DNA from 2 places in the Streptomyces sp. SID5469 genome. Region 2 is predicted to be linked to the other one. Evidence: predicted binding sites of a transcription regulator. Region 2 holds the regulator's gene; the other holds the start of a gene.
What was found. The regulator HrcA, encoded in region 2, represses chaperone genes, less so after heat shock. The targets are predictions, from matches to a motif close to TTNGCACTCNGNNNNNCNGAGTGCNAA.
Positions count from the first base shown of each region.

Region 1: groES (co-chaperone GroES) is a predicted target of HrcA. The motif match lies at 3,183-3,209, and genes of this name have one in related genera.

Region 1 is NZ_WWIN01000001.1:6,038,684-6,043,533, reverse strand. Features, by position in the region: gene GTY58_RS26095 (SDR family oxidoreductase) at 1-63, shown strand, start outside; gene GTY58_RS26090 (ester cyclase) at 134-841, shown strand; gene groL (chaperonin GroEL) at 965-2,593, opposite strand; gene groES (co-chaperone GroES) at 2,730-3,038, opposite strand; gene GTY58_RS26075 (polysaccharide deacetylase family protein) at 3,612-4,442, opposite strand; gene GTY58_RS26070 (polysaccharide deacetylase family protein) at 4,439-4,850, opposite strand, start outside.
Region 2 is NZ_WWIN01000001.1:6,737,206-6,742,055, reverse strand. Features, by position in the region: gene GTY58_RS29095 (nitronate monooxygenase) at 1-202, opposite strand, end outside; gene dnaJ (molecular chaperone DnaJ) at 393-1,529, opposite strand; gene hrcA (heat-inducible transcriptional repressor HrcA) at 1,530-2,546, opposite strand; gene GTY58_RS29080 (MBL fold metallo-hydrolase) at 2,738-3,466, shown strand; gene GTY58_RS29075 (DUF3097 domain-containing protein) at 3,572-4,384, shown strand; gene hemW (radical SAM family heme chaperone HemW) at 4,421-4,850, opposite strand, start outside.

The sequences.
Region 1 (4,850 bases), 700 kb from region 2:
ACCCCGCGGGCGCTGCTGGGCGGGATCTCCTCGAAGACGGGGCGGAAGTACGGGCCTCAGTGAGAGGTGGCGTCACCTCTGTGGTGGGAAAATGGGGGTGTTCGACCGGACCCGGGGGGCCGGAGGTGACGTCATGACATTTCTTCAGCTCATCGACTGCAAGACCAGTCGGTTCGACGAGATGAACCGGCTCATGGACACATGGGTCGAGCGGACCAAGGGGAAGCGGACCGCGTCGCACAGCGTGATCGGGAAGGACCGGTCCGACGCGTCGCACATCGTGGAGATCGTGGAGTTCCCGTCGTACGAGGAAGCGGTGCGGAACTCGAACCTCCCGGAGACCGACAGCGTCTTCCGGGAGATGGTGGCGCTCTGCGACGAGATGCCCACGTTCACCGATCTGGACGTGGTGCGGGACGAGCAGCTGTACGCGGGGACCGTCCGCAGGTTCCTCCTGGAGGTGGCCACCGAGGGCGAACTGCCGCCGCTCAACGACGTGATGGCGGAGAACTACCACGACCACGACCCCGCCAACGAGCAGGACGCTATCGGGCTGGACGCGATGCGGCGCGAGATCGAGATGTGGCGCCGTGGGTTCGACTTCGCCTTCACCGTCGAGGACCAGCTCGCCGAGGGGGACCGGGTGTGCACCCGGTGGAGCTGGAAGGGCGACCACAAGGGGGACTTCATGGGGATCCTGGCGACCGGCAAGCAGGTCACGATGACCGGGACGACCGTCTTCCGGTGCGGCGAGGACGGCAAGATCGTCGAGGGGTGGTGGCAGTACGACCGGCTGGGGCTGCTGGCCCAGTTGGGCGCGCTCGACGAGCTCGAGAGCTAGACGCCCGGACCGTGCTCGGCGCGCCCGGGAACCAGTGGTTCCGGACAGCGCTGAGGCCCGGCACCCCGTGTGGGATGCCGAGCCTCGGTGACGCTTACCGGCCGGCGTCAGTGATGCCTGGCGTCAGTGCGAGTGGCCGTGACCGTGGCCGTGGCCCGCGTCGGCCTCCTCTTCCGCCGGCTTCTCGACGACCAGGGTCTCGGTCGTCAGGAGCAGGGACGCGATGGACGCGGCGTTCTCCAGGGCGGAGCGGGTGACCTTGACCGGGTCGATGACACCGGACTTGACCAGGTCGCCGTACTCGCCGGTCGCGGCGTTGAAGCCCTGGCCCTTGTCGAGCTCGGCGACCTTGGAGGTGATGACGTAGCCCTCGAGGCCGGCGTTCTCGGCGATCCAGCGCAGCGGCTCGACGGCGGCGCGGCGGACGACCGCGACACCCGTGGCCTCGTCGCCGGTCTTGCCGAGGTTGCCCTCCAGGACCTTCACGGCGTGGACGAGCGCGGAGCCACCACCGGAGACGATGCCCTCCTCGACCGCGGCGCGGGTCGCGGAGATGGCGTCCTCCAGACGGTGCTTCTTCTCCTTCAGCTCCACCTCGGTGGCGGCGCCGACCTTGATGACGCACACGCCGCCGGCCAGCTTCGCGAGGCGCTCCTGGAGCTTCTCGCGGTCCCAGTCGGAGTCGGTGTTCTCGATCTCGGCCTTGATCTGGTTGATCCGGCCGGCGACCTCGTCGGAGCTGCCGCCACCGTCGACGATGGTGGTGTCGTCCTTGGTGACGGTCACGCGGCGGGCGGTGCCCAGCACGTCCAGGCCGACCTGGTCGAGCTTGAGGCCGACCTCCTCGGCGATGACCTGACCGCCGGTGAGGGTGGCGATGTCGCCGAGCATGGCCTTGCGGCGGTCACCGAAGCCGGGGGCCTTGACCGCGACCGCGTTGAACGTGCCGCGGATCTTGTTCACGACCAGGGTCGACAGTGCCTCGCCCTCGACGTCCTCGGCGATGATCAGCAGCGGCTTGGAGGCGTTGGCCTGGATGACCTTCTCCAGCAGCGGCAGGAGGTCCTGGATGGAGGAGATCTTGCCCTGGTGGATGAGGATGTACGGGTCCTCGAGGACGGCCTCCATGCGCTCCTGGTCCGTCACGAAGTACGGCGACAGGTAGCCCTTGTCGAAGGCCATGCCCTCGGTGAAGTCCAGCTCCAGACCGAAGGTGTTGGACTCCTCGACGGTGATGACACCGTCCTTGCCGACCTTGTCCATCGCCTCGGCGATGAGCTCGCCGACCTGGCTGTCCTGGGCGGACAGACCGGCGACGGCGGCGATGTCGGACTTCTCGTCGATCGGGCGGGCGGTCGCGAGGAGCTCCTCGGACACAGCCTTGACCGCGGCGTCGATGCCCTTCTTCAGGAGGGCGGGGGACGCGCCGGCGGCGACGTTCTTCAGGCCCTCGCGGACGAGCGCCTGGGCCAGCACGGTGGCGGTGGTCGTACCGTCACCCGCGATGTCGTTGGTCTTGGTCGCCACCTCCTTCACCAGCTGGGCGCCGAGGTTCTCGTACGGGTCCTCGACCTCGACCTCGCGGGCGATGGTGACACCGTCGTTGGTGATGGTGGGGGCGCCGAACTTCTTGTCGATGACGACGTTGCGGCCCTTGGGGCCGATCGTCACCTTGACCGTGTCGGCAAGCTTGTTGACGCCGCGCTCGAGGGCGCGACGGGCGTCCTCGTCGAACTTCAGGATCTTCGCCATGGGAGCGATTCAGCCCTCTCGGAAAACTGCGGAAAGCTAGTGAAAGCCTGGGAAAACGAACTGCGCCCCGGGCGCCCGGCTTGTTGATGGTCGCGGGGGCCAGGGGCGCAGCTCACAGCACATGCTTCGAGATGAATTACTTCTCGACGATCGCGAGCACGTCGCGAGCCGAGAGGACGAGGTACTCCTCGCCGTTGTACTTCACCTCGGTGCCGCCGTACTTGCTGTAGAGCACTACGTCGCCGACGGTGACGTCGAGCGGAAGACGGTTACCGTCCTCGAAGCGACCCGGGCCCACCGCAAGGACGACGCCCTCCTGGGGCTTCTCCTTCGCGGTGTCCGGGATGACCAGGCCAGAGGCCGTGGTCTGCTCGGCGTCGAGCGGCTGGACCACAATGCGGTCCTCGAGCGGCTTGATGGCAACCTTGGAGCTGGCGGTCGTCACGATCCGACCTCCCCCTTCGGAGATCTCACGGGGTTAACTGTCTGAGGTGGCGACCAGGTCGATCCGTCGTCGCGGGTGCCGGACCTGCCCGTCGCTACTGGCACTCTCCAGTGGGGAGTGCCAGACCTGAGACTATGACCGCGGTTAGCACTCGGTCAAGCGGAGTGCCAATTGCGGCGGCGTGGCGCGCCGATCCGTCCGGTCTCCGGCGGCGTACGACGTGGTCTCGGCTCGGAGAACGTCGCCCCGGAGCGGGAAGTTCCGTACGACCGTGCGGATATGTCCGGCGACCCCGGTTGCCGTATGCCGCACCCACCCGACGACCGGCCCGACTCCCGTGTGCCGCACTTTTCCGACGACCGGCCCGACTCCCGGCAGCCCGAGCCCGCTCTCGCGCACGGCGATGCCATCGCCGGTGGCCGCATGTCACCACGCGGGCTCGCTGCACCTGGCCCTCGGCGCCGTCGTGCTGCTTTTCACGCTGAACGTCTGGCACGACGCGTACGCGTTCTCCCACCCGGCCCCGCTGCCGCCGTGCCCGACCCGGGCGGGCGTCCCCTGTGCGCCGCCGGATCAGAGATAGTCCTCCAGCCGCCCCACCGTGAACCCCTGTGCCTGGACGCGTCGCAGCAGACGTGCCGTCAGGGTCGTCAGGGAGTCGCCGTCCGGGTTCCCGGGGTGGGCGAGGACGATGTCACCGCGGTGCAGCCGGTGGGCCCGGCCGCGGTAGGAAAGTCCGTCCGCCCGCATCGACGCCCGCCACAGCACCACCGCCGTGACCCCGCAGTCCGCGGCGGCGCGCAGCGTCGTACGGTCGTACGCGCCGGCCGGCGGCCGCAGGAAGTACGGGCGCCGGCCGAAGCGCGCCCTGAGCCGGTCCCGCCCGCCGCAGATCCCGGCGCGCTGCCCCGCGTACGGCAGTCCGCGCAGCGAGGTGGCGCCGAGGGTGCCGTTCTGCACCGTCGCGCCGACCGACCTGAGGCGCGCGACGTGTGCGTACCCCGGTCCGACCTCACTGTCCGTGACGAACACGCTGACCGGCAGCCGCAGTTCACGGACCATGTCGGTGAACCGGGGGTCCTTCTCGGCGCCGTAGTAGCCGCCGTCGTAGGTCACGTCGTACGTCAGGAAGACCACCTTGTCGTGGGTGGCGACGCGGTCCACGACGGGCGGCAGGGCGCGGTGGCCGGTACGTACCGGGAACGGGGGGTGGTCGGGGGCGGGAGCGGGGGCGAGCGGGGCGGAGAGCCCCCAGCGGCGGTATGTCTGCGCGCCGGGTTCCTGCGGTCGGCGCACTTTCTGCGCCGCTTTCTTGCCCAGCCGTTCGATGGGGTCGACGGACTGGGCGCAGCCGGTCAGCAGCGTGGCTGCGAGCAGCCCGGCGACCAGCTGCCGCGCCGTCACAGGTAGTCCTCCAGGCGGGCCACCGCGTACCCCTCGTCCGTGACCTTCTCCATGAACCGGCGGATCATGTCGGGCATCGTGCCCTGCCAGTCCTCCTTGCCCCGGAAGTGGGTGAGCACGATGTCGCCGGGGTGCAGGCTCTGGTCCGTCTCGCGGTACTCCCAGTGGTCGACGAAGACCTCTTCGTTCCAGATCGGGGCGTACTTGATGCCGCAGGACCTGGCGGCGCGCAGGGTGTCCCCGTTGTAGTTGCCGTAGGGCGGCCGGAAGAGCGCGGGCCGCTTGCCGAGCCGCTTCTCCATGATGTCCTGCATGCCGCAGATCTCGTGCTCCTGCTCCTCGTACGACAGTCCGGGCAGGTAGGGGTGGGTGAGGGTGTGGTTGTTGAGGGTGACGCCCTGGCGGCGC
Region 2 (4,850 bases):
TCACGCCGAAGGGGCGGCCGGTCAGCCCGCGTAGCTGCTTGATCTCCTGGTACATGCCGTCGGCGGTCTTGTACCCGGCGGCGAGGAACCCGAGCCCGCCGGCCTCGGACACGGCGGCGGCGAGCTGCGGCACGGAGACGCCGCCCGCCATGGGGGCCTGCACGATCGGATGTGGGAAGAGATCGGTCAGCGCGGAGGACATGACGGCATGTTGTCACGTCCTCCGTACAAGTCCGAATCCGGCCGTGCTGCTGGCATAGGCCGGCGGAATGGGCTCGCGTCAGGCGGCGCGGGCACCGTCCTTCGGGGGCGAGATCAGGCCATCCGGCCCTGCGACCGTACTCGCGCCCCGTCCGTCGGTCCGGGGCGGCAGCCACCGGACCGCACCCATGTCAGCGGCCGTTGAACGCGTCCTTCAGCCGCGAGAACAGTCCCTGCTGCCCCGGCTGGAACTGCCCCGTGGGCCGCTCCTCGCCACGCAGCTTGGCCAGTTCACGCAGCAGGCGCTCCTGCTCGGGGTCCATCTTCGTCGGCGTGGTGACCTCGACGTGGACGATCAGATCGCCCCGGCCGCCGCCCCGCAGATGCGTGATGCCCCGGCCGTGCAGCGGGATCGACTGACCGGACTGCGTGCCCGGGCGGATGTCGACCTCCTCCATGCCGTCCAGCGTCTCCAGCGGGACCTTCGTGCCGAGGGCCGCCGCCGTCATCGGGATCGTGACCGTGCAGTGCAGGTCGTCGCCGCGCCGCTGGAAGGTCTGGTGCGGCAGCTCGTGGATCTCGACGTACAGATCACCGGCCGGACCGCCGCCGGGGCCGACCTCGCCCTCGCCCGCGAGCTGGATCCGTGTGCCGTTGTCGACACCGGCCGGGATCTTCACGGTCAGGGTCCGGCGGGAACGCACCCGGCCGTCGCCCGCGCACTCCGGGCACGGCGTCGGAACGACCGTGCCGAAGCCCTGGCACTGGGGGCAGGGGCGGGACGTCATGACCTGGCCCAGGAAGGACCGCGTCACCTGCGAGACCTCACCGCGGCCGCGGCACATGTCACAGGTCTGCGCGCTCGTCCCCGGGGCGGCACCCTCGCCGCTGCACGTCGTACAGACGACGGCCGTCTCGACCTGGATGTCCTTCGTCGTGCCGAAGGCCGCCTCGTCGAGCTCGATCTCCACCCGGATCATGGCGTCCTGGCCCCGGCGGGTGCGCGAGCGCGGTCCGCGCTGCGACGCCGTGCCGAAGAACGCGTCCATGATGTCGGAGAAGTTGCCGAAGCCACCGGCGCCGAAGCCGCCCGCGCCTCCGCCGCCGCTCTGCGAGAGCGGGTCACCGCCGAGGTCGTAGACCTGCTTCTTCTGCGGGTCCGACAACACCTCGTAGGCGGCGTTGATCTCCTTGAAGCGCTCCTGCGTCTTCGGATCGGGATTGACATCCGGGTGCAGCTCGCGAGCGAGCCGCCGGAATGCCTTCTTGATCTCGTCCTGAGACGCGTCGCGGCGCACGCCGAGTACGGCGTAGTAGTCCGTGGCCACTTACGACTCCGCCAGGATCTGTCCGACGTACCGTGCCACTGCGCGTACCGCTCCCATCGTTCCCGGGTAATCCATGCGGGTCGGTCCGACCACGCCGAGTTTGGCTACTGCCTCGTCGCCCGAACCGTAGCCGACGGAGACCACGGACGTGGAGTTGAGTCCCTCATACGCGTTCTCGTGACCGATCCGTACGGTCATGCCCGAATCCCCGGCCGAACCAAGCAACTTGAGGAGCACGACCTGCTCCTCCAGCGCCTCGAGGACCGGCCGGATCGTGAGAGGGAAGTCATGTCCGAAGCGGGTGAGATTGGCGGTGCCGCCGATCATCAGCCGCTCCTCGGTCTCCTCGACGAGCGTCTCCAGAAGAGTGGAGAGCACGGTCGTGACCGTACCCCGGTCCTCGGGATCGAACGCCTCGGACAGGTCCTGCACGAGCTGCGGCACGTCCGCGAAGCGACGGCCGGCGACCCGGCTGTTGAGCCGCGCGCGCAGATCCGCGAGGGACGTCTCCCCGAACGGCGCCGGGCAGTCGATCATCCGCTGCTCGACCCGGCCCGTGTCCGTGATCAGTACCAGCATCACGCGCGCGGGGGCGAGCGACAGCAGCTCCACGTGCCGCACGGTGGACCGCGTCAGCGACGGGTACTGCACGACGGCGACCTGCCGGGTGAGCTGCGCCAGCAGCCGCACGGTCCGGCCGACGACATCGTCGAGATCGACGGCGCCGTCGAGGAAGTTCTGAATCGCGCGCCGCTCGGGCCCGGTCATCGGCTTGACGCCCGCGAGCTTGTCGACGAAGAGGCGGTAGCCCCTGTCCGTGGGGATGCGGCCCGCACTGGTGTGCGGCTGCGCGATGTAGCCCTCGTCCTCCAGCGCCGCCATGTCGTTGCGCACGGTCGCCGGGGAGACTCCGAGGTTGTGCCGCTCGGTGAGCGCCTTGGAACCCACCGGCTCCTCGGTGCCGACGTAGTCCTGGACGATGGCGCGCAGCACCTCGAGCCTGCGTTCACTGAGCATCGCGCACACCTCCAGTCGTCCGCTCGCCGTTTCTCCTGGCACTCAGCGCGCGCGAGTGCCAGCATCCCCGCGCCCAGTGTACGGCTGTGAGGTACGGCCCCGGCAAGGGCGGTCCTGCGAAGTCGTGCCGAGGTGACCGACCTGTCCGGTGGTGTCCTGCCGGGCGGGGCGGCTGGGGCTAGCGTCTCCGTATGCGGGTGACTTGGGAAGAGGCGGGATGGGAGAGCGTGGCGCCGTTCGTCGGGCGGCGCCGGCTTCCGGGGTGGGACTGCACGGTCGGGCTGGTGATCGGCGACAGCGCGGCCCTCATGATCGACGCGGGGTCGAGTCTGCGGGAGGGCGCGCTGCTGCGGGCGGAGGCGCAGCGGCTGCTGGGACCCGGCCGCCGTGTGACGCATCTCGCGCTCACACACCCCCATTTCGATCATGTCTTCGGCGCGGCGGCGTTCTCCGGGGTGGAGGTCTTCGGCGCGGTCGGCCTGGACACGGCCCTCGCGCACGGCCGCGAGGAGCTGCGCGCGGACGCCGTGCGCAACGGCCTGGACCCGCGCGCGGCGGAGGGGGCCGCGGACCTGCTCGTACGCCCCCGCCACCATGTCTTCGGCGAGTGGACCCTGGACCTGGGCGGCGAGGTGCAGGTGCTGCTGGCGAACGTGGGTCCCGGTCACACGGCGTACGACCTGGCCGTCCTGGTGTCCTCCTCGCCGGAGGTCGTCTTCTGCGGCGACCTGGTGGAGGAGTCGGGCGAGCCCCAGGCAGGGCCGGACGCGATCCCGTCACACTGGCCGGCGGCCCTGGACCGGCTGCTGGACCTGGGCGGACAGGACGCTGTGTACGTCCCCGGCCACGGAGCCACGGTGGACGCGGCATTCGTCCGGACCCAGCGGGACGAACTGGCGGCCCGCTTCGGCATCGCGTAGCGACCCGCTTCGGGACGGCGTGGGCACGCCGGATTGCGGGACTCCCGGCGTGTCGGGGCGCCCCGCTCCTCCGTCTCCCGCCGCGCTTCTCCTATCGTCATGCGAATGCGCCAGTACTCGCCGGATCTGACCCCGCCGTGGAAGAAGCCCAAGCCCGTGCCCGAGGTCCCGGCGGACCCGGGTCTGGTGGTGGAGGAGCCCGGCACCGGCTTCTGCGGGGCGGTGATCCGCTGCGAGGCGGGCACGGTGACGCTGGAGGACCGCTTCGGCAAGCACCGGGTGTTCCCGCTGGAGCCGCGGGGCTTTCTGCTGGAGGGCCGCGTGGTGACCCTCGTCCGCCCGTCCGGCAACGCTCCCGTACGCCCCACCCGTACCGCCTCCGGTTCGGTGGCCGTCCCCGGCGCCCGCGCCCGGGTGGCCCGCGCCGGCCGCATCTACGTCGAGGGCCGCCACGACGCGGAGCTGGTCGAGAAGGTGTGGGGCGACGATCTGCGCGTCGAGGGGGTGGTGGTGGAGTACCTGGAGGGCGTCGACGACCTGCCACGGATCGTCACGGACTTCGCCCCGGGCCCGGACGCGCGCCTCGGCATCCTGGTCGACCACCTGGTCCCCGGCACCAAGGAGTCCCGCATCGCGGAGTCGGTGACGAGCGAGTACGCCTTGGTGGTGGGCCACCCCTACATCGACGTGTGGGAGGCGGTGAAGCCGGCGTCGGTCGGCATCCAGTCCTGGCCCCGTGTCCCCCACGGCCAGGACTGGAAGAAGGGCGTGTGCCGCGCGCTCGGCTGGCCGGAGAACACGGGCGCGGCCTGGCAGCACATCCTGTCCCGCGTGCGCTCCTACAAGGATCTGGAGCCGGAGCTCCTGGGCCGGGTGGAGGAGCTGATCGACTTCGTCACGGCCGGAGGTCCGGCCTGACCCCCGGACAAGCGCCGGACCCCGGCCGCCGACGGCTCAGTCCACCAGGTCCCTGACCACCGCGTCCGCGAGCAGCCGCCCCCGCAGCGTGAGAACGGCGTGGCCGGCGTCGTACGGGCCGGGCTCCAGGAGGCCGTCCGACAGTGCCCGGCGGGAGGCGGCCAGGCCGTCGGGGCGGAGCAGCGACAGCGGGCAGCCCTCACGCAGCCGCAGTTCGAGAAGAACGCGTTCGACGCGGCGGTCCTCCTCGGAGAGGAGTTCGCGTCCGGCGCCCGGGGACTTCCCCGCCGCCAGGGCGCCCGCGTAGGCCCCCGGGTGCTTCACGTTCCACCAGCGCACCCCGCCCACGTGGCTGTGCGCGCCGGGTCCCGCGCCCCACCAGTCGGCGCCCCGCCAGTACAGCTCGTTGTGCAGGCAGCGGCCCGCCTCGGAGGTGGCCCAGTTCGACACCTCGTACCAGTCGAAG